Regions from separate parts of the Streptomyces clavifer genome, predicted to be linked through region 2. Evidence: riboswitches for the same ligand, from Rfam matches in the RefSeq annotation. Region 2 holds a riboswitch; each other region holds the start of a gene.

Region 1 (7,690 bases), 2.5 Mb from region 2:
CGGGCCAGCAGGCCCGTCGAGGAGAGGAGCACCCGGCACGGGTCGTCGGCGACCTCCAGCGGTACGGCGGCCACCTGCGATCCGGCCGACTCCAGCAGCACGGTGCGCCGGTCGGTGCCGAACTTCTTCGCCACCGCGGCGAGTTCGGACGAGACGAGCTTGCGCAGCTCCGCGTCCGAATCCAGGATCGCCGTCAGCGCGGCGATCTCATCGGCGAGCCGGTCGCGCTCGCCCTCCAGCTCGATCCGGTCGAACCGGGTGAGCCTGCGCAGCGGGGTGTCCAGGATGTACTGCGTCTGGATCTCACTCAGCGAGAAGCGCTCCATCAGGCGTTCCTTCGCCTGCGCCGAGTTGTCGCTGTCCCGGATGAGGCGGATGACCTCGTCGATGTCGAGCAGGGCGACGAGGAGACCCTCGACCAGGTGCAGCCGGTCGCGGCGCTTGGTCCTGCGGAACTCGCTGCGCCGGCGCACGACCTCGAAGCGGTGGTCGAGATAGACCTCCAGGAGCTCCTTGAGCCCCAGGGTGAGCGGCTGTCCGTCCACCAGTGCCACGTTGTTGATGCCGAAGGACTCCTCCATCGGCGTCAGCTTGTAGAGCTGCTCCAGAACGGCCTCGGGCACGAAGCCGTTCTTGACCTCGATCACCAGGCGCAGACCGTGGGACCGGTCCGTGAGGTCCTTGACGTCGGCGATGCCCTGGAGCTTCTTGGACCCGACCAGGTCCTTGATCTTGGCGATCACCTTCTCCGGGCCGACGGTGAAGGGGAGTTCCGTCACGACGAGGCCCTTGCGGCGGGCCGTGACGTTCTCTATGGCGACGGTCGCGCGGATCTTGAACGTGCCCCGCCCGGCCGCGTACGCGTCCTTGATGCCGCCGAGGCCGACGATCCGGCCGCCGGTCGGCAGGTCGGGGCCGGGCACGAAGCGCATCAGGGTTTCCAGGTCGGCACCCGGATGCCTGATGAGGTGGCGGGCGGCCGCGATCACCTCCCCGAGGTTGTGCGGGGGCATGTTGGTCGCCATGCCGACGGCGATCCCGGAGGCGCCGTTGACCAGGAGGTTCGGGTACGCCGCGGGGAGGACGACCGGCTCCTGCTCCTGGCCGTCGTAGTTCGACTGGAAGTCGACGGTGTCCTCGTCGATGGACTCCGTCATCAGTGACGTGGCGTCGGCCATCCGGCACTCGGTGTACCGCATGGCGGCCGGCGGGTCGTCGTTGCCGAGCGAGCCGAAGTTGCCATGACCGTCGACGAGGGGCAGACGCATGGAGAACGGCTGTGCCATGCGCACCAGTGCGTCATAGATCGAGGCGTCACCGTGCGGGTGCAACTTGCCCATGACCTCACCGACGACACGGGCGCACTTCACATAGCCGCGGTCGGGGCGCAGCCCCATCTCGTTCATCTGGGACACGATGCGGCGGTGCACGGGCTTCATGCCGTCGCGGGCGTCGGGCAGAGCGCGGGAGTAGATCACCGAGTACGCGTACTCGAGGAAGGAGCCCTGCATTTCGTCGACGACGTCGATGTCGAGGATCTTCTCCTCGAAGTCGTCCGGCGGCGGGGTTTTCGTGCTGCGGCGGGCCATCGCGGCTGCGACTCCTTCACAGATTCTGTCGGGCAACCTCAAGTTCTGACGCGGACCATTGTGGCCCGCCGTACCGACAACGCCGACCTCGACCCGTCCGAAGCGGTCCCGAGGGCCTCCTCGAAACCCCTGTTTACGGCAGCATCTACGACAACATCCACGGAACGGGAACTTCGCCAGGTGCCCGTGCGCTTGCTTACAGTGGCAGGTCCGGCAGGAAATCCTGTATCGATCGAAGGGACGTACATGCCCATGGGTCACACGGCCACAGCCCAGGCCGGTTCCGGCGGCTTGACGGCGACCGAGCACCGCTTGGCCAACGGCCTGCGCGTCGTGCTCTCCGAGGACCATCTGACCCCGGTCGCCGCGGTCTGCCTCTGGTACGACGTCGGTTCCCGCCACGAGGTCAAGGGACGCACCGGCCTCGCCCACCTCTTCGAGCACCTGATGTTCCAGGGCTCCGGCCAGGTCAAGGGGAACGGGCACTTCGAGCTGGTGCAGGGGGCCGGGGGCTCCCTCAACGGCACCACCAGCTTCGAGCGCACCAACTACTTCGAGACGATGCCCACGCACCAGCTGGAGCTGGCCCTGTGGCTCGAGGCCGACCGGATGGGCTCCCTGCTCGCCGCGCTCGACGAGGAGTCCATGGAGAACCAGCGCGACGTCGTGAAGAACGAGCGCCGCCAGCGGTACGACAACGTCCCGTACGGCACGGCGTTCGAGAAGCTCACGGCCCTCGCGTACCCGGAGGGCCACCCGTACCACCACACGCCGATCGGTTCGATGGCGGACCTGGACGCCGCCACGCTGGAGGACGCGCAGACGTTCTTCCGGACGTACTACGCGCCGAACAACGCGGTGCTCTCGGTGGTCGGGGACATCGACCCGGAGCAGACGCTCGCCTGGATCGAGAAGTACTTCGGCTCCATCCCCTCCCACGACGGCAAGCAGCCGCCGCGCGACGGCACGCTGCCCGGCACCATCGGCGAGCAGCTGCGCGAGGTGGTCCACGAGGAGGTGCCGGCGCGCGCCCTGATGGCCGCCTACCGGCTGCCGCACGACGGCACGCGTGAGTGCGACGCCGCTGACCTGGCGCTGACCGTGCTCGGCGGGGGCGAGTCGTCCCGGCTGCACAACCGCCTGGTCCGCCGCGACCGTACGGCGGTGGCCGCGGGATTCGGGCTGCTCAGGCTCTCCGGAGCCCCCTCCCTGGGCTGGCTGGACGTCAAGACGTCCGGTGGCGTCGAGGTGCCGCAGATCGAGGCGGCCGTCGACGAGGAGCTCGCCCGGTTCGCCGCGGAGGGCCCGACGCCCGAGGAAATGGAACGGGCGCAGGCCCAGTTGGAGCGCGAGTGGCTGGACCGGCTCGGTACGGTCTCGGGCCGCGCCGACGAACTGTGCCGGTACGCGGTCCTGTTCGGTGACCCGCAGCTCGCCCTGACCGCGGTGCGGAGGGTGCTCGACGTCACCGCCCAGGAGGTCCAGGAGGCCGCCCGGGCGCACCTGCGTCCCGACAACCGGGCCGTCCTGGTCTACGAGCCGGTCGAGCCGGCCGACGAGACGGACGGCACCGACGCGCACGAGGGGGCCGACAAGTGACCGACGCCGCCGTGACTGGAGTAGCCATGCAGTACCACCCGCAGCCGACCGCAGGCGAGGCCAGGCCCTGGGCCTTTCCCGCACCCGAGCGGGGAGCCCTGCCCAACGGCCTGACCGTGCTGCGGTGCCACCGCCCCGGCCAGCAGGTCGTCGCCGTGGAGATCTTCCTGGACGCGCCCCTGGACGCCGAGCCCGAGGGCCTGGACGGCGTGGCCACGATCATGGCGCGTGCGCTGTCCGAGGGTACGGACAAGCGCTCCGCGGAGGAGTTCGCCGCCGAGCTGGAGCGCTGCGGCGCCACCCTCGACGCGTCCGCCGACCACCCGGGGGTCCGTGTCTCCCTGGAGGTCCCGGTCTCCCGGCTCGCCAAGGCGCTCGGCCTGGTCGCCGAGGCGCTGCGGGCGCCCGCCTTCTCCGAGAGCGAGGTGGAGCGCCTGGTCGGCAACCGTCTCGACGAGATCCCGCACGAGCAGGCCAACCCGGCCCGCCGCGCCGCCAAGCAGCTCTCCAAGGAGCTCTTCCCCACGACGGCGCGCATGTCGCGCCCGCGTCAGGGAACCGAGGAGACGGTGCGCCGGATCGACGCGGCGGCCGTGCGCGCGTTCTACGACGCCCACATCCGCCCGTCCACCGCGACGGCCGTGATCGTCGGTGACCTCACCGGGGTCGACCTGGACGCGCTGCTGGCCGACACGGTCGGCGACTGGTCGGGCAACGCCGGGGTGTCCCGCCCGGTACCGCCGATCACCGCGGACGACACCGGCCGCGTGGTCGTCGTCGACCGCCCCGGGGCCGTGCAGACCCAACTGCTGATCGGCCGCATCGGCGCCGACCGGCACGACAGCGTCTGGCCCGCCCAGGTCCTCGGCACGTACTGCCTGGGAGGCACGCTCACCTCCCGACTGGACCGCGTGCTGCGGGAGGAGAAGGGCTACACCTACGGGGTCCGCGCCTTCGGGCAGGTCCTGCGCTCCACGGCACCCGGATCCTCCTCCGGGGCGACCGGTGCCGCGATGCTCGCCATCAGCGGTTCCGTGGACACGGAGTCCACCGGGCCCGCGCTGGAAGACCTCTGGAAGGTCCTGCGCACACTGGCGGCCGAAGGGCTCACGGACGCCGAGCGCGAGACGGCGGTGCAGAACCTCGTGGGTGTGGCTCCGCTGAAGTTCGAGACGGCGGCCTCCGTCGCAGGGACCCTGGCCGACCAGGTGGAGCAGCACCTCCCGGACGACTACCAGGCCCAGCTCTACGCCCGCCTGGCCGAGACCGGCACGGTGGAGGCGACCGCAGCGGTGGTCAACGCCTTCCCGGTCGACCGTCTGGTCACCGTCCTCGTCGGGGACGCCGCCCAGATCGCGGAGCCCGTCAGGGCGCTGGGTATCGGAGAGGTGTCGGTCGTCAGCGGCTGACGTGTCAGGGCGGTACGGACCCCGGCGAGAGCGTTCTCGCCGGGGTCCTCCCTTTTGCCCCCTTTGGGGGGAGAGTTGCGGTATGCCCTGTGGGATGTGCGACAAAAGACCTGATCCGTTTGGCGCCGGAAAGGCGCCCGGCCTAGCGTCGGCCCGGCTGTCCGCCAGACATATGCCGCGTCCGCGGCGCCGGACAGCCATCGCCGAGTCCCCGTCAGGCGCGAGCCTGGGGAGCCGGGGACCCACGAAGTCCCTGGGGTGAATCGGACGCCTGCGCCCTCGCACGGGGTGGAGGGGCCCGTAGGAGACCTTCCTGCTCCGAACCCGTCAGCTAACCCGGTAGGCGAGAAGGAAGGAAAGGATCAGCCCCTCCATGGCGTTCACCCGAGCCACCGGGAAGCACCGTGCCCCGAGCCGTCTGACGCGCAGGAGCGCTCAGGTCGCCGGCATCGCGGCCCTGGCCACCACCGGTGTCATCGGCGGTGTGTCCTCCCCGGCCCTCGCCGCGGACTCCGAGGCCCTCACCGCGGGCAGTACCGGCCTGACCCAGGCCGTCGCGATCGACTCCACGCTCGCCGACCAGATCGCCGCCCAGGCGAAGGCCCAGCAGCACCAGGCCGACCTCGCCGCCAAGGCCGAAGCGAAGGCTAAGGCGGAAGCCAAGGCCAGGGCGAAGGCCGAGGCCGAGGCGAAGCGCAAGGCCGAAGCCCGCGCCAAGGAGGCCCGTGAGGCCGAGGCGCGCGCCGCCCGCGCCGCCGAGCGCGCCCGGCTGAACGCCTTCCACCTCCCGGTCGCCGGCTCCCAGGTGACCACCGGCTACAAGTCCGGCGGCGCCCTCTGGTCCTCCGGCAGCCACTCGGGCGTGGACTTCCGGGCCGCATCCGGCAGTTCCGTCGTCGCGGTCGGCGCCGGCACGGTCGTCGAGGCGGGCTGGGGCGGTGCGTACGGCAACAACATCGTGCTCCGGATGGCGGACGGCACGTACACCCAGTACGGCCACCTGTCCTCGATGGGGGTCTCGGTCGGCCAGAGCGTCACGTCGGGCCAGCAGATCGGCCTCTCCGGTTCGACCGGCAACTCCACCGGACCCCACCTGCACTTCGAGGCGAGGACCACGCCGGAGTACGGCTCCGACATGGACCCCGTCGCCTACCTCCGCGCCCACGGAGTCCAGGTCTGACCCGCCTCGCACGACTCCGCTGACGACGAAGGCCCCGGCACCGCCGGGGCCTTCGTCGTGCTGCCGGAGAAGGTACGGGCCGAAGCTGAGCAGAAGTGCTTTCAGGACAGAAGATATGCATGGATTCCGCTCCGCCTTCGGAAATTCTGGCTGATTGCAATAGAGTCACAGAACAGGCGTCGATCGGCCGCGTTGCGCGGGGATTAAGGCGGAGGTTCGGACATGCGCATTCCTGCGCATTCGGTATGCACGGCAATCCGTGACGACATCGTCTCCGGTGTCTTCGAGCGTGGCAGCCGCCTCACCGAGGAGGTGCTCGCGCGTCGCTACGGCGTCTCCCGCGTCCCGGTGCGCGAGGCGCTGCGCACCCTGGAGTCCGAGGGGTTCGTCGTCACCCGTCGGCACGCGGGGGCGTGCGTCGCCGAGCCCACCGAACAGGAGGCCGCCGACCTGCTGGAGATACGGATGCTCCTGGAGCCCCTCGGTGCCGCCCGGGCCGCGCAGCGACGCACGGAGGCACACCTCAAGGTGCTCCGAGGCCTGGTCAGGCTGGGGCAGGAGAGGGTGCGCCGCGGCGAGGGGGAGGACCTGCGCTCTCTCGGTGGCTGGTTCCACGAGACGCTGGCCCAGGCTTCGGGAAGCCCCGCGCTCATCGCGCTGCTCACCCAGCTCCGGCACAAGATCGCCTGGATGTACGCGGTCGAGCAGCCGGCCCGGCCCGCCGACTCCTGGGCCGAGCACGGTGCTCTCGTGGACGCGGTGGCGCGTGGTGACGCGGAGCGGGCCAGGGCGCTCGCCACCCTGCACACCGAGCGTGCCACGGCCGCACACCGGCTGCGCCGCACGGACCGCCCCGGGCACGCGGCGGATCCGCCCCGGGTGAGGACTTCGCAACACGCCGTAAACATCGCGGGCGTCCGTCATTAACAATTGCGCCGTATACAAAGAAGGTAATTAACGCAGGGCTTTCTTTATGCTGCCGTAATTCCGGTCGGCGTGCGATCTTCCCGCCCCGTTCCGGAAACAGAAAAGCCGCGGCTCCCCGAGGGGTGCCGCGGCTTCGCCGCAGAAATCGATCCGGTGCGGGCCGGTCGGATCAGACGGTCTCCGGGAGCTCGTCGAGCCCCTCGGCGACCAGCTTCGCCAGACGGTCCAGGGCGACTTCGGAGTCGTCCGCCTCGGACGCGAGCACGATCTCCTCGCCACCCTGCGCGCCCAGGCCGAGCACCGCGAGCATCGACGCGGCGTTCACCGGGGTGCCGTCGGCCCTGGAGATCGTCACCGGGACGCCGGAGGCCGTGGCGGCACGGACGAAGATGGAAGCGGGGCGGGCGTGCAGGCCCTCGGCCCAACCGACGTTGACGCGGCGCTCAGCCATGGTTCTGCCCTTCACGTATCAATAGGTTGTCTAGACCAGTCTCTCATGCAGTGCGCACTGCTGTGCCCGGGCTCCGGCCTGCGGGCCACCGCCGCGCCGGCTCCCTCAGCGTGCCCGCGCACCGAACCCTCCGCTACCGGTGCGGCGGGCCGTAGGCTTTGCCCATGGAGCCCACGCCGGAGCAGAGTCCGCATCATGCGTACCCCGATCACTGGGAGGCGGACGTGGTGCTCCGCGACGGCGGCACCGCGCGCATCAGGCCCATCACCACGGACGACGCCGACCGGCTGGTCAGCTTCTACGAGCAGGTGTCCGACGAGTCGAAGTACTACCGCTTCTTCGCCCCGTATCCGCGTCTCTCCGCGAAGGACGTGCACCGCTTCACCCATCACGACTACGTCGACCGGGTGGGTCTGGCCGTCACCATCGGCGGGGAGTTCATCGCCACCGTCCGCTACGACCGGATCAACGAGCAGGGCAGGCCCGCCTCCGCCCCCGCCGACGAGGCGGAGGTCGCCTTCCTCGTCCAGGACGC
Region 2 (7,690 bases):
CTCCGGCCGCACGCCCCGTGGCCCGACCGTGCCGCGACCCCGGCCCCCGCGCCCGTCCCCGTTCCCGTCCCGGCACAGCTGACGCACACGACGTACTCGACGGGCGCACCCGCGTCCCGCCCGGACGTCGCGAAGGCGGTCGACGAGGTGAAGCAGCTGCTGAGCGAGGGCCGGATCACGCAGGCCGTCGACATCCTCGGGGGCATCCTCCCGGCCGCCGCCGCCGAGCACGGGGAGCACTCCCCGGTCGTCCGGATCCTGCGCAAGCAGTACGCGGCCACGCTGATGGACGACGGGCAGTTCCGCCGTGCGCTGCCCGAGCTGCGCCGGCTCGCCGACGACCGCTCGGCGGAGGCGGGCCCGGCCGACACCCAGACCCTGCAGTTCCGTTACGACGCGGCGCAGTGCCTGGAACAGCTCGGTGAGGCGGCCGCGGCGCTCGCCGAGTACCGCGCGGTCCTTCCCTACTACGAGAACACCTACGGGGCTCCGCCCCCGGACCGGGGCCGTTCCTTCGACATCCGGCACCGCATCGGCCACCTGCTGCTCGCCGTCGGCGACCACGCGGCGGGCAGGGGACAGCTCCAGGCCCTGCTGTACGACGCGGAGCGGGCGTACGGGCCGCACCACCCGCTGCCCCAGGAGCTGCGCAGGCAGCTCACCCACCAGCGGCACGTACGCGGCGGCTGAAACCGGCCCCGCCGGCGCACCGCATCCCCAACTCCTTCCGAATCGTTGGTCGAATCAGTGGCCCCAACCCTCTCCACTGCCTAACATCGATCACCGCAAGGCTTTGTGCACTGATGCACAAACTCTCCCCGGGAGGCTCCTTTGCACCGCCGACGTCGCACCGCGCTCGCCGTATCCGCCGCAACGCTCGTCGCGGCACCGCTCCTGACCGCCTGCGGCAGCGACGCCCACCCGGGTTCCGCGGCCGTCGTCGGCGGGGACCGGATCGAGGTCGCCACGGTCCAGGGGCAGGCGGCGGACGTGCGCACCGCGCAGCAGACCTCGGCGCAGTCCGCCCAGCTGGTGAAGAAGTCCGGCCAGCTGACCCGCGCCAAGCTGCACAGCCTGATCTTCGCCCGGGTCCTGGACCGTGCCGCGAAGGACGCGGGAGTCGAGGTCAGCCGCAAGGAGGTCCAGCAGGTCCGCAGCGCCGCCGCCGCCCAGTCCGGCGGCGACAAGGCCCTGCAGACCGTGATGCTGGAGCAGCGCTGGGTCGCCCCGGACCAGATCGAGAACGATCTGCGCAAGGAGGTCCAGCTCCCCAAGCTGGCACAGGCGCTCGGTGCCGACCTGCAGACCCCGGCCGGGCAGCAGGCCGTCGGTGAGGCGCTCACCAAGGCCTCGAAGGCCCTGCACATCGACGTCAACCCGCGCTACGGCAGCTGGGACGACAAGAAGGTACAGCTCAGTACCTTCAAGGCCCCGTGGATCACGCAGGTCACCACCTTCCAGGGGCAGGAACCCGAAGCGGGAGCCTGACCCGGGCCGGCGCCCGAGCGGGTGCCGAGGGCCGGGACACACCGGGATCCGGTCGCGGTAGGTTCGAGACGTGAACGCTGAAGCCCCCGGCCGTATCGTCCTGCTCACCGCCAGCCACCGGGTCGCGCCCGGTCTGCTGTCCTGGCCCGCCTGGCAGATGCTGCGCACCGCCGACCGGGTGCTGTGCGCCGAACCGGACCATCCGCAGCTGCCGTACCTGCGCGAGGCGGGTGTGGCCGTCGAGCACTCCGTGCCCTCGGCCGAGGAGCTCGTGGACGACTGCGCCGGCGACCGGACCGTCGTGGTCCTGGTCGGCGGCGAGGGCAACCAGCCGCTCACCGACGGACTGGCGAGGCTCGGCGGTTCGGGCCGTGTGCGGATGCCGGACCTGGAACTGCTGCCCGGTTCCTACGACCTGCCGGGCGCCCGGCTGCTGGACCTGGTCCAGGTCATGGACCGGATCCGGCTGGAATGCCCGTGGACCTCGCAGAAGACGCACCGGGGCCTGGCGAAGTACGCCATCGAGGAGGCGTACGAGCTGGTCGAGGCGATCGAGGACGGCGACCGCGAGGAACTGCGGGAGGAGCTCGGGGACGTCCTGCTCCAGGTCGTCTTCCACGCCCGGATCGCGCAGGAGGACCCGGACGAGCCGTTCTCCGTGGACGACGTCGCGGCCACGATCGTGGAGAAGCTGATCCACCGTCACCCGCATGTGTTCGGCGACGAGACCGCCGAGACCCCGGAGGACGTCCACGCGCACTGGCTGCGCACCAAGGCGATCGAGAAGCAGCGCGACTCGGTCACCGACGGGGTACCGCTGGGCCAGCCGGGCCTCGCCCTCGCGGCGAAGCTCGGCAGCCGCGCCCGTCAGGCGGGACTGGACGTGGCGCTCCCCGCGGGCGACTCCATCGGCTATCAGCTGCTGGCCCTCGCCGTACGCGCGGAGCAGGACGGGACCGACCCGGAGGCCGCCCTGCGGGCCGCCGCCCGCACGTACCGGGACGCGATCCGGGCGGCGGAGGGCCACCCGGCCGCTCCGGATAACGTTGAGGGGTGAACGACAGCCCCGCCGGCACCCCCGCACCCGAAGCCCCCAAGGACAGCACCCCCGCCCCCGGAGAGCCCCCGCAGGGCGCCTCCGGGGACGTCGCGCCCGTATGCCCCGAGTCCGCGGCCCCCGCCGGGCCCGCGGACGCCGGGCCCGAGCTCTTCACCTGGGAGTTCGCCACCGACCCGTACCCCGCCTACGCCTGGCTCCGGGAGCACAGCCCCGTGCACCGCACCACGCTGCCCAGTGGCGTCGAGGCATGGCTGGTGACCCGGTACGCGGACGCCCGGCAGGCGCTCGCCGACACCCGGCTCTCCAAGAACCCGGCGCACCACGCCGGACCGGCGAGCGCCAAGGGGAAGACGGGTATCCCGGGGGAGCGCAAGGCGGAGCTGATGACGCACCTGCTGAACATCGATCCGCCGGACCACACCCGGCTGCGCCGGCTCGTCTCCAAGGCGTTCACCCCGCGCCGGGTAGCCGAGTTCGCGCCGCGTGTGCAGGAGCTGACGGACCGCCTCATCGACGCCTTCATCGAGGAGGGAAAGGCCGACCTCATCCATGACTTCGCCTTCCCCCTGCCCATCTACGCGATCTGCGACCTGCTGGGGGTGCCTCCCGAGGACCAGGACGACTTCCGGGACTGGGCCGGGATGATGATCCGGCACGGCGGCGGGCCGCGCGGCGGAGTGGCCCGGTCGGTCAAGAAGATGCGCGGCTACCTCGCCGAACTCATCCACCGCAAGAGGGAGAATCCCGGCGACGACCTCATCTCGGGACTCATCCGGGCGAGCGACCACGGCGAGCACCTCACCGAGAACGAGGCCGCCGCGATGGCCTTCATCCTGCTCTTCGCCGGATTCGAGACCACGGTCAACCTCATCGGCAACGGGACGTACGCCCTGCTGCGCAATCCGGAACAGCGGATGCGGCTGGAGCGCTCGCTGGCGGCGGGCGAGACGGACCTGCTGGCCACGGGCATCGAGGAGTTGCTGCGCCACGACGGCCCGGTGGAGATGGCGACGTGGCGCTACGCCACCGAACCCGTGACGCTGGGAGGGCGGCACATCGCGGTCGGCGATCCCGTTCTCGTGGTGCTGGCGGCCGCCGACCGGGACCCGGAACGCTTCCACGATGCGGACACCCTGGACCTTGCACGGAGTGACAATCAGCACCTCGGATACGGGCACGGAATCCACTACTGCCTGGGTGCGCCGCTGGCCCGGCTGGAGGGTCAGGCGGCACTGGCCACACTGCTGAGACGCCTCCCCGACCTGCGGCTCGCTGCGGAACCTGCCGATTTGCGCTGGCGGGGCGGGCTCATCATGCGCGGACTGCGCACTCTTCCCGTGGAGTTCGAACCCGGACATCCGTCCGAAAAAAGTGACACTCTGTCAACTCTGTGACTTTTACGTGATCTCCGCTGCATCGACTTGTGACACACGTTCGAGTACGGCTAGGTTCACCGTTCGACTTACCCGTCACACGTCAGTCACACGGAAGGCAATCCCATGGGCTCCGCGAATGGCAGACACCGCCGCCCTCGTCAGGCACCCGCGATCGTCGTCGCCGCAGGCGTGACGGGATCGGCGATCGCCATCCCGTTGCTCGGCGCGACCGGCGCGCACGCCGCAGAAGCCTCGACCTGGGACCGGGTCGCCGAGTGCGAGAGCGGTGGCATGTGGAGTGCCGACCTCGGCAACGGCTACTACGGCGGCCTGCAGTTCTCGCAGGACGACTGGTCGGCCTACGGCGGTACGGCGTACGCCGCGCGCGCCGACCTCGCGAGCCGTTCGCAGCAGATATCGGTCGCCGAGAAGGTGCTGGACGACAAGGGCCCGCAGGCGTGGCCCAGCTGTGCGGTGATCTCCGGGCTCGCGCTGGACGGCACGCTGCCGGGCGTCGACCCGGGCGGCGACCCGTCCGCCGACCCCACGGCCACGGAGGCCCCGTCGGACGCCGCCTCGACCGAAACGCCGGACAAGGCGGACGAGAAGGGCAAGAGCGACAAGAAGGGCAAGTCCGGCAAGGGTGACGCCTCCACCGGGTCCGCCGCGTCCGAGTCCTCGTCACCCTCCGCCACCCCGTCCCCCGAGGCGTCCGAGGCGGCGGGGACCTCCGAGCGCGGTGGCGAGACCGGCGGGAAGCACCGGGGCGCACCGGCCCCCGAGGCGAGCACCGGGACGGACCTGAGGGGCGAGCGCGAGGCCGGCCGGCACGCCTCGCGCGGCGACTCCGAGGCCCGCGAGGGTGCGGCGGCGGTCGCGGACGGGACCTACACCGTCCGTGAGGGCGACAACCTCTGGGCGATCGCCGACGAGCAGAAGCTGCCCGGCGGCTGGAGCGGCCTCTACGAGGCCAACAAGGCGGAGCTGGGCTCCGACCCGGATCTGATCCTGCCCGGCCAGAGTCTCGACCTGGCCCCGAAGGCGGACGCGGACACCGCCGCGGCGGACGAGGAGTCCGGCGCCGAGGCTGCAGTCGCCAACTGATCAAAAGCGGGAAAACACCCCGAAATCAGGGGTAGTTCAGAGGCCTATGTCCACTTATGCGTAAGTGAGACATGGGTCTCTTTGCTTGAACTGGCGCGCCTCGCCCGCCCACTCGGCCCGCATCGCCTCCGACCTGCGGAAACGGTGCCACCCTCGGAGGTGGTAAGCGCTGATTGCCAGTTATGTCCATCTTTGAATGTAGGCGTTGCGTGTGTTTACGGTCGGAACCGCTCGCACCGCGGGCACCTTCGACCGTCACGCCGAATCCTGCCGTCGGCCGAAGGGGACAGACGCGTAAAGCGCCGTAGGCAGGAGCGGGGGACCCAGGTAAGTGCCGGACCCGGCCGTCGGAAGACGGGCGAGGGCCGGCTGGGGGTGAAGTCGTCCGCCAGTGCGGGTGACCGGGCAACTCACAGGCCCGAACCCGACAGCTCACCTCGTAGGCGTCGGTGAGGAGAACCATGCTGCTTTCGAGCAAGGGCAAGCACCGCCGCCCGTCCAAGGCCGTCCGCATCGCCACCCTGGCCGGCGTCACCGGCGCGGCCGTGGCCGTTCCGCTGATGGGTGCCACCGGTGCCTCCGCCGCCTCCGTCGCGACCTGGGACGCCGTCGCGCAGTGCGAGTCCGGCGGCAACTGGTCCATCAACACCGGCAACGGCTACTACGGCGGCCTGCAGTTCTCGCAGTCCAGCTGGGCGGCCGCAGGTGGTACCCAGTACGCCGCCCGTGCCGACCTGGCCAGCAAGGCCCAGCAGATAGCCACCGCCGAGAAGCTCCTCGACCTGCAGGGCCCGGGCGCCTGGGCCTGCGCCGGTGCCGGCGGTCTGACCAACGACGGTGTGGACCCGGGCGTCGACACGGGCTCCGCGAAGAGCGAGGCCGAGCCGAAGGCGGCCCAGCCGGAGCGCAAGGCCGAGCAGCCCGCCAGCCGCAGCGAGACGCGCACGGCCCCCAAGGCCGAGAAGACCGTCACCACCCCGACCGGCGACAAGGTCAAGAAGGGTGACGGCGAGTACAAGGTGAAGGCCGGCGACACCCTCAGCACGATCGCCGGGGCGAAGGACGTCAAGGGCGGCTGGCAGAAGCTGTTCAAGCTGAACGACGACATCGTCGAGAACGCCGACCTGATCTTCCCGGGTCAGCAGCTCCACCTGAAGTAACCGGGATCTGTCCTCCCGGCGGTGTTCCCGGCCCGGCGCGCGCACCCGGTGCGCGCCCGGGCCGGGGGCGTTTTCGGGGCGCCCGGCGGTGGTGTTCGTTCAACTTTTGTAGTTACTTGCCAGTAAATTTCTGAAGCTTTGCCCGTAATGCGGGCTCTTGGGTCCTTTTTCGTCCCAGGGGACGGGCGGTCGGCCGACGCAGCGGGCCGGGCCGGTTAGGCTCGTGTCGCAAGGCCACAGTGACCCTGCACAACCAGTGTCATATCCCAGAAGGAGATGCCTCGTGCCGTCCATCGACGTCGTCGTAGCCAGGGAAATCCTCGACTCCCGGGGCAACCCCACGGTCGAGGTCGAGGTTGGCCTCGACGACGGCAGCACGGGACGTGCTGCTGTTCCGTCCGGCGCCTCCACCGGCGCGTTCGAGGCCATTGAGCTTCGCGACGGCGACCCCAACCGTTACCACGGCAAGGGCGTCGAGAAGGCCGTCCTCGCTGTGATCGAGCAGATCGGCCCGGAGCTCGTCGGCTACGACGCCACCGAGCAGCGCCTCATCGACCAGGCGATGTTCGACCTCGACGCGACCGAGAACAAGGGCTCGCTCGGCGCCAACGCCATCCTCGGTGTCTCGCTGGCCGTGGCCCACGCCGCGTCCGAGGCCTCCGACCTCCCGCTGTTCCGCTACCTCGGCGGCCCGAACGCGCACCTGCTGCCCGTTCCGATGATGAACATCCTGAACGGCGGCTCGCACGCCGACTCCAACGTGGACATCCAGGAGTTCATGATCGCGCCGATCGGCGCCGAGTCGTTCTCCGAGGCCCTGCGCTGGGGTGCGGAGATCTACCACACGCTCAAGAAGGTCCTGAAGACCAAGGGCCTGTCCACCGGTCTCGGCGACGAGGGCGGCTTCGCCCCGAACCTCGAGTCCAACCGCGCCGCCCTGGACCTCATCATCGAGGCCATCAAGGAGGCCGGCTACGTCCCGGGCCGCGACATCGCGCTCGCGCTCGACGTCGCCGCGTCCGAGTTCTACAAGGACGGCGCCTACGAGTTCGAGGGCAAGTCCCGCTCGGCCGCCGAGATGACCGAGTACTACGAGGAGCTCGTCTCCGCGTACCCGCTGGTCTCCATCGAGGACCCGCTGTACGAGGACGACTGGGCCGGCTGGAAGGTCATCACCGACAAGCTCGGCGCCAAGGTGCAGATCGTCGGCGACGACCTCTTCGTCACCAACCCCGAGCGCCTCGCCCGGGGCATCGAGGAGGGCTCGGCCAACGCCCTGCTCGTCAAGGTCAACCAGATCGGTTCGCTGACCGAGACCCTGGACGCCGTCGAGCTCGCCCAGCGCAACGGCTTCAAGTGCATGATGTCCCACCGCTCCGGTGAGACCGAGGACGTCACCATCGCCGACCTCGCCGTCGCCGTGAACTGCGGTCAGATCAAGACCGGCGCCCCGGCCCGCTCGGACCGTGTCGCCAAGTACAACCAGCTGCTGCGCATCGAGG
Region 3 (7,690 bases), 2.7 Mb from region 2:
GTACCCGCTCGCAGGCGTCGATCACATTGCTCAGAGGGCCGGCCCAGTGCACCGGGTGGTCCCCCGGCTGCTGCGGGGTGGAGGAGAAGACGACGTCTCCGCTGAACACCGTGCGCTGCGTCGGCAGGTACACGATGAGGTCGCCCGTGGTGTGCGCGGGCGGCAGGGCCGACACCTGGACCGCACAGTCCCCCAGGGTCAGTTCGAGCTCTCCCGTGACGTAGGTGTCCGGCAGCACCGGCTCGGTGGTGGACCAGTCGAAGACCCCGAAGTGACGGCCCAGGTACGCGCCGAGGGGGGTGGCCGGATCGCTCCCTGCCACGAGGGCGTGCTGCTGCTGCGGGGTGGGCTCGTAGTGGATGTGCTCCTCGGCGTCCCGGGTCGCGATGATCTCCGCGCCCGGGAGCACCCCGGCACCCCAGAAGTGGTCCCCGTTGGCATGGGTGACGATCACCCGGTCGACGCTCACCCCGGTGGGCAGTCGCTTCTCGCTCTCCGCCAGGAACTGCCCGGCCATCACCGGGTCGTACGGGGCGTCGATCCAGAGCGCGCCGCGCGGCGACACCAGGAGTCCGCAGTTGGCCAGCCCCCAGCCCCGCCTGGGCGGCAGCCAGGCGTACAGACCCGTGCCGAGGTCGACGATGTCCCCACCCGTGATCGACATGGGGTGATTATGCCGACCTCGATCCGGCCGCGCGTTCGAAGTCAGCCAACTCGTGGACCCGTTGACGCAAAATCGCCCTTCGGCTCGAATGATCACCCCATGAGGGTGACCGTCCGGGGTTACGGGGGTGCGGACACGGGCGAGAAATTCTGAGCATTTCGGTGATATCGCCCATGGATACCGAACAACGGCGCAGATACCCACACAGGAACGGCGGAACCTCATCGCGCCGACTACCCACCGAGCATGGCTGAAAACAGCTGTCGCGTTACCGCTCGAATCACGCCTCCTTTGCTTGTTCTTGCTCGATTGGGCCATGTAATATGCAAAATTGAGCAGACAGGCAACGATTCCATCCAGCCATCCCAGTGCGAACAGCAGCGGAAGCGGAGTGCGGACATGTCCCATGTCGAAACCGAGACAGCCGGCCAGCCCGAGTGCTGGCGGCGTGCCGAGGAGGTCGCGGCGGACCGGGCGGCGGTCCTGCCCGCCACCGGTGAGCGCGTCGCCGTCGTCGGCTGCGGCACGTCGTACTACATGGCACAGGCCTACGCCTCGCTGCGCGAGGACTCCGGGCAGGGGGAGTCCGACGCCTTCGCCGCGTCCGAGTTCCCTCTCGGCCGCTCGTACGACCGCGTCGTGGCCCTGACCCGCTCGGGAACCACGACCGAGGTGCTCGACCTGCTGACCCGGCTGCGCGGCACCACCCGCACGGTCGCGGTGACGGCGGACCCGCGGACCGCGGTGATGACGGCCGCCGACGAGGTGGTCGTGCTGGACTTCGCGGACGAACGGTCCGTCGTCCAGACCCGGTTCGCCACCACCGCGCTCACCCTGTTCCGCGCCCACCTCGGACTGCACACCGAGGACGTCGTACGGGACGCGGAGGCGGCGCTGGCGGATCCGCTGCCCGAAGGGCTGCTGGAGTGCTCCCAGTTCAGCTTCCTGGGCCAGGGATGGACGGTCGGGCTCGCCAACGAGGCGGCGCTCAAGATGAAGGAGGCGTCCCTGTCCTGGACGGAGTCGTATCCGGCGATGGAGTACCGCCACGGGCCCATCAGCATCGCCACGGCCGGGACGGCGACCTGGATGTTCGGCCCCGCACCGGAGGGCCTCGCGGAGCAGGTACGGGCGACCGGTGCCCGCTGGGTGGAGAGCGGCCTGGACCCGCTGGCCGAACTGGTCCGGGTGCAGCGGCTGGCCGTGGCCCGCGCGGCGGCCCGCGGCCTCGACCCGGACCTTCCCCGTCACCTCACCCGGTCGGTGGTGCTCGACGGGGCCGCGGCGGGCTGATCCACGGCACGGCGGACGGCGTGCCGGGCGGTTCGCCCGCCCGGCACGCCGCTTCCACGGGCCGTACCGTGATCAGTTCTCTTCGAAGTAGGCGTCCAGCGCCGCGTCGAGCTCCGCCGTCCACTCCTTGAGGCTGCTCCGGGACTCCGCCTCGACCTCGGCGTTGAACCACCGACGGCTCGACACGTGCACCGTGACGGTGAACCGGCGCCCGAAGCGGGCGGTCTTGACCTCGACCGCGCCGATCTCGGCCCAGTCGAACTCAGCCTCCTGGTCGTCCAGCGTGAACCGGACGCCGTCCCGGTCCACCGTGATGGATCCGCGCCGGTCGCTGACGGCGAAGACGGGCCCCTCGGCCGGGGCGCCGCCCCCCTCGTCAGCGTCCTCACTCGCCTCCGGGGTGGCGTCCCGCACGGCGTCCGGGGACGCGTCCGCCGTCTCGGCCCCTTCGGCGACAGCCGTCGCTTCGTCCTCGGCGGACGCACCGGACGCACCGGGCGCCTCGGGCCCTTCCGGCGCCTTCTCCGCTTCCCCCTCCGTCCGCGCGGGGGCAGGGGCCGTCAGGCCGGGGATGTACGCCGGGTCCGTGCCCGCGGCGAACTCGGGTTTCGTGTTGGAATCTATACGCTGCTCCACGGCGGGCAGTATGGTCGACGAACCTGTACGTGACCAGTCGCCAGGGGTCCGACGGGGCGCAACGGCCGCGGAAGTCACCGGTACGCGGCGGCTTCGCGCCGGGGCCGACCGGCGCGGGCACCCGGCGCGCGGCCGGTCATCCACCCGATCGCGGGGGCTGGTCCGCCGTCCGGCGGAGCGGGCCTCGCCGAGGACGGCGAGGGCGGTCCCGGCCAACGGCCCGGGCGTGAACGCCGGCATCCGCACGTGGGCCCATGACGGTGGAGGTCGTGGAGGTCTTCCCTCCGGAGAAGGCGGCGGATGCCCGTCGCCGCAGCGGGTCGGACCGCACCCGCGGCACGCTCGTGCCGCACGTCGGCGCCTGGACACCACCGCTCCGGGGCGCGGCCCCGCACGGAAAGACGGGTGGTGCGGGCTCTCGCGAACCCGCACCACCCGTCGGCCGTGCACTGCTGTCACACGGTCAGGCCTCAGTAGGCGCCGAACACGTTGTCGATCGAGCCGTACCGGTCGGCGGCGTAGTTGCACGCGGCCGTGATGTTGGCGACCGGGTCGTAGCTGTCCGTCGACGTGCCGGGCACGTGGTAGGCCTGGAAGGTCGGGTCGATGACCTGCAGCAGGCCCTTGGACGGGATGCCGGCGGCGGCGTTCGAGTCCCAGTTGTTGATGGCCATCGGGTTGCCCGAGGACTCACGCATGATGTTGCGGTGGATCCCGTCGTAGCTGCCGGGGATGCCGTGTTCGGCCATGACCGCCAGCGACTCCTTGATCCAGCCGTCGAGGTCGTCGGTGTACGCGGCCGGCTCGGCGGCGGGAGCGGCGGCAGGCGCTGCCGCGGGTGCGCCCTGCGCGGCGAGCGCGGTGTCCGTACGGTCCGAGCGGTCGGCACGGTCGGCGCTCTGCTCCGCACGGTCGGCGGAGCCGGACGCCTTGGATTCGGCCTTGTCCGCCGTTCCGGCCTTGTCCGCCGCCTTCGCGCCGATCGTCAGCTTCAGACCGGCGTGAATGAGGTCGGGGTTTGCGCCGACGGCCTTTCGGTTGTCGTCGTACAGCGCCTTCCAGCCGCCGTCGACGGAATGCTCACGCGCGATCTTGGAAAGGGAATCGCCAATGATCACGGAATAGGTGACGGGCGTCGACTTCTGTGCGGCAATCGCCTTGCCGGACACGGCAGTCGACGTGGCCGCCTTTTCGACGGCGACCGGCTGCGCCGGCGCCGCGAAGGCTCCGGTCGCGCCGATCACGGGAAGGGCCAGAGCGGCTCCACCCGTGCTCACGGCGATGATGCCGCGGGTCAGCGAACTGGTCCTGAAACGAAGGTGCTTACCCATTTCGGGCATGGTGATTTCCTCTCCGCCGCCTGCGAAGTGAGCTGTCGGGTTCGGGCTGGAGATGCCCGGTCGCATACGAATGCGACTTCACCCCGAGCCGCTCCGGATACCGGATCGGCGCTTACCTGGGTCCCCCGCTCCTGCCGTACGAGATGTGGTCGGGTTCCCGGACGGCGGCAGGATTCGGCGTTCCATCCGGAGTGAGGGTGACCGTAGGCGAGAAATAGCGAAAGGAACAAGCCCGGAATTGGTGATCACAATTCACTTGCAAGATCGATCCAAGTGAATTCATGTAAGCAAGCCCACAGCCGGGGTGCCAACCTTGTTGGCGCACAAGGGAACCGGTCGACATGTCGATGCGTCCGGGAGGCGGTGGGGTGACCCTGGTCACCAAGACCGAAAAGGGTGATTTGCACCCTTCCGAAGCTCCACGGGTCGCACGAAATAGCCCTATATGAATTACTGGATGAATTGCATATAGCATCCTAAACCGGGCATACGGCTCACGCGGAGGGTTCCGGGCGTACCGGAGGAGCACGCGTGGAACCGATCAGCGCATGACCGACAGGGCGCACCCCGGCCCCACACATCCGAGGCTCACCGTTCTGCCCGTACAGCCCGGCGATCCGCCCTTCCGGATCCTGGAGGCCGACGGGGAGATGGTCGGCAGGGTGACCTCGATGACGGACGTGCTGTACGCCGCGCAGGCCGCCGGCATCACGGTCCACGACCTCGACGACCCCGACGCGGTGCGGTAGGTGGGCGGTGACAAGCTCACCTGGACGCAGCACTGACCCTGCGCGCACCCCACCGGCCCTGCCCGGCCCGGTACGAACCTCACCGGGCCCTGCTGGGGGAAGCCGCCCCTACCGGGTCCCCAGGACCCGCACCCCGCCCCCGTACGCCGCGACGGCCCCCGGGACCGCCCACCGCACCGAACACTCCGCGCCGCCCGCTCAGCTGCCCTGCGGTTCCCCGGTCCAGGGGTCGAGGCCCGCGCGGCGGCGGGCCCGCTGAACGGCCCGGCTCACGAAGGCGTGCGACCGACGGGCCATCACCCCCTCCACGCTGAGGGGTACGGAATCGAAGCAGCCGGCCAGCAGCCTGCGGAGGAACTCGGCCATACCGAACCGGTACAGCGCGAACGTCGGCACGGTGTGACGGCCGCAGACCACCACGGGCCAGCGGTCGGGGTCCTCGTCCGTCGTCAGCCAGCACAGGATGTCCGCCTCGGTGGTCGTACCCCAGGCGAGCAGCGCGCCGGGGTCGAGCACCATGTCGGGTCCCGCCGGATCGGCCCATATCTCGTCGGCCTCCACGCGCCACACCTCGCGGACGGCACCGGTCCCGTCGGCCATGGCATCCGCGGCGTGGCACCCGTCCGGCGTGTCCGCGGGCATCGGCCGGTGCACGACGATCACGTCGTCCACGGACCCCTCCCCGTAGGCACTCATGAAGGCCTTGTAGTCGGCGGGGAAACAGGCGCCCCACCGTGCCTCGGCCACGGCCCAGTCGACCTGCTCGTCGATGCCGTACGTCGTCGGCAGCAGGCGCTCCAGCGCCTCGATGGGCCATCCGGTCACCGGCCGGCCCCCCGCACGCGTACGCCTCGTAACGCGCGTCCGTGCGCCGGGCTCCGGACGCTCACGCTCCGTCCCCACATCTGCGACTCCCCGCCTGTCCTGTGGGAGGACCCGTTCCTCCCACAGGCCCAGCGAACGGCGGGCTGCGAACATCACACCGGCCGGCCCGGGACGCGCAGCGCGGTGGGGTCCGGGAGCAGGCGTACGGCCGCTCCGTACGACCGGGCCAGGCGGGGTCCCGCCGGACGGACCCGTGCCAGGACCACTCGTGCGGCCGACGGGCGGCCGATCCGCGGGGCCGGACCCTCGGCGCCTAGGGTGTGGCACATGCAGTCCTACACGATCGGGCAGGCGGCTCGACTCCTCGGCGTCAGCCCCGACACCGCCCGCCGCTGGGCCGACGCCGGCCGGGTCGCCACCCATCGCGACGAGGGCGGACGCCGGCTGGTCGACGGGCGCGACCTGGCCGCGTTCTCCGTCGAGGTGGCCCAGGCGGGCACCGGCGAGGAGGAGGTCTCGTACACCTCCGCGCGCAACGCGTTCCCGGGCATCGTCACCGCCGTGAAACTGGGCGATGTCGCGGCCCAGGTCGAGATCCAGGCGGGCCCGCACCGGCTCGTCTCGCTCCTGACCCGGGAGGCGGTGGAGGAGCTGGGCCTCGAGGTCGGCATGCAGGCGACGGCCCGTGTGAAGTCGACCAGCGTGCACATCGACCGCACCTGACCCTCCCCGTCGGCGCCGCGCCCCGGACCGGCACGGGACCGCCCCGCGGCCCACGCGGAACGCGGTGAACCGGCACTGTCGGACCCTTGTCCTACGCTCACGGCATGAGCGTCTCCCTCTACTACACCGCCCTTCGCGCGGAACCGCTGACCGCGTCCGAGACGGCTGCGGTCTCGCGCATCGTCACCGCCTGCGCGGCTTCCTTCCCGTACGACGAGGAGGAGGGCCTGTACCTGTACGACCGGTCCGACGGCGAGAGCGGTGAGGTCCTCGCGGGCTCCACCAAGATGCCGTTCGAACCGGGCCGTCTGCTGCCCGTGATCGCCCATGTGCTGGACTCCCTGACGGAGCTGCGCCGTGCCGTCGCGGGGGCCGAGTGGCGGGTGCACATGGACGACCTGGACGTCCCGTGGGACGACGGCGAGGGCTATCTCCTGCCGGGTATGCGCGACGCGGACCTGGTGGCCGAGCCCGGCAACCTCTGACGGGCGGGCCGGCCCACGGGCACGGCGGCGGTCGTCAGTCCATCAGCCCGGCGGCGATCGTCGCGCCCAGCTCCCAGCACGCCTCGATGGCGGCCTTGCCGGGCTCCCCCGTCACCGTCACGGCGTCCGCCGCGCGGCGCCATCCCAGGCCCTTCGTGATCGAGTCCATGGCCCGTACCGCTCCGGTGACGTCGTTGCCGCCGTGCACGTAGGAGCCGAAGGGCCTGCCCTGCGTCGCGTCCAGGCAGGGGTAGTACACCTGGTCGAAGAAGTGCTTCATCGCACCGGACAGGTAGCCGAGGTTGGCCGGAGTGCCGAGGACGTAGCCGTCGGCGGCCAGCACGTCGGACGCCGTGGCGGCGAGCGCCGCACGCCGTACGACCTGGACGCCCTCGATCCCGTCCGTCGTCGCGCCGGAGACGACGGCCTCGAAGAGCGCCTGGCAGTTGGGCGAGGGAGTGTGATGGACGATCAGCAGAGTGGCCACGCCTCCGAACCCTGCCGTCCCCCGTCCCCGGCCGCAAGCCGGCTCCGGACGCTCCGCGCGCACGGAGGCGGGGTGCTCGACAGCCGCCTGCCCTCCCTGCCGTCCCCCGGGACGGGCGGTGGCACCCTCGCTGCGGGCGCGTCCCTACCGGATCGGGACGGGCTCCGTGCCGCCCGTGCCGCGTTGCCGCCTGGTCGCGGCGGCGACGGAGGCCAGCAGCTCGGCGTCGAGCAGGGACGGGTCGCCCAGCCGGGTCGGCGCCGAGTAGGAGTTGAGCACGGCCTTGGTCACCCGCAGGGCGGCTTCGGGGCGGCGGACTATGGGCTTGGTCCACGCGGTGACCGCCTCGTCGAGCGCGTCCCGGGGCACCACGCGCTGCAGAACGGACAATCCGTACGCCTCCGCCGCGTCGAAGGCCCGTCCCGTGAGGATGAGTTCGCGGGTGCGAGCCGCACCCACCTCGTGGATCAGCCGGGGAAGCACCCCGC

Evidence for each region. A riboswitch is a leader RNA that binds a small molecule or an ion and turns the genes downstream of it on or off. The one in region 2 is predicted to bind cyclic di-AMP.
Region 1: another riboswitch for cyclic di-AMP. It lies ahead of OG927_RS24785 (M23 family metallopeptidase); the one in region 2 lies ahead of OG927_RS13340 (LysM peptidoglycan-binding domain-containing protein).
Region 3: another riboswitch for cyclic di-AMP. It lies ahead of OG927_RS25280 (transglycosylase SLT domain-containing protein); the one in region 2 lies ahead of OG927_RS13340 (LysM peptidoglycan-binding domain-containing protein).

Annotation. Positions count from the first base shown of each region.
Region 1 covers NZ_CP107793.1:5,643,077-5,650,766, forward strand. Annotated here, with positions in the region: gene OG927_RS24770 (DNA gyrase/topoisomerase IV subunit A) at 1-1,589, opposite strand, end outside; gene OG927_RS24775 (M16 family metallopeptidase) at 1,836-3,188, shown strand; gene OG927_RS24780 (M16 family metallopeptidase) at 3,215-4,597, shown strand; cyclic di-AMP (ydaO/yuaA leader) riboswitch at 4,789-4,957, shown strand; gene OG927_RS24785 (M23 family metallopeptidase) at 4,971-5,777, shown strand; gene OG927_RS24790 (GntR family transcriptional regulator) at 6,000-6,704, shown strand; gene OG927_RS24795 (HPr family phosphocarrier protein) at 6,874-7,155, opposite strand; gene OG927_RS24800 (bifunctional acetate--CoA ligase family protein/GNAT family N-acetyltransferase) at 7,320-7,690, shown strand, end outside.
Region 2 covers NZ_CP107793.1:3,111,163-3,118,852, reverse strand. Annotated here, with positions in the region: gene OG927_RS13365 (serine/threonine-protein kinase) at 1-690, shown strand, start outside; gene OG927_RS13360 (SurA N-terminal domain-containing protein) at 832-1,488, shown strand; gene OG927_RS13355 (nucleoside triphosphate pyrophosphohydrolase) at 1,559-2,545, shown strand; gene OG927_RS13350 (cytochrome P450 family protein) at 2,542-3,942, shown strand; gene OG927_RS13345 (transglycosylase family protein) at 4,048-5,028, shown strand; cyclic di-AMP (ydaO/yuaA leader) riboswitch at 5,319-5,489, shown strand; gene OG927_RS13340 (LysM peptidoglycan-binding domain-containing protein) at 5,490-6,188, shown strand; gene eno (phosphopyruvate hydratase) at 6,472-7,690, shown strand, end outside.
Region 3 covers NZ_CP107793.1:5,795,880-5,803,569, reverse strand. Annotated here, with positions in the region: gene OG927_RS25295 (MBL fold metallo-hydrolase) at 1-664, opposite strand, end outside; gene OG927_RS25290 (SIS domain-containing protein) at 1,064-1,957, shown strand; gene OG927_RS25285 (hypothetical protein) at 2,030-2,593, opposite strand; gene OG927_RS25280 (transglycosylase SLT domain-containing protein) at 3,064-3,933, opposite strand; cyclic di-AMP (ydaO/yuaA leader) riboswitch at 3,936-4,123, opposite strand; gene OG927_RS25275 (hypothetical protein) at 4,482-4,682, shown strand; gene OG927_RS25270 (SMI1/KNR4 family protein) at 4,881-5,507, opposite strand; gene OG927_RS25265 (TOBE domain-containing protein) at 5,835-6,230, shown strand; gene OG927_RS25260 (hypothetical protein) at 6,335-6,715, shown strand; gene OG927_RS25255 (flavodoxin family protein) at 6,750-7,202, opposite strand; gene OG927_RS25250 (enoyl-CoA hydratase/isomerase family protein) at 7,347-7,690, opposite strand, start outside.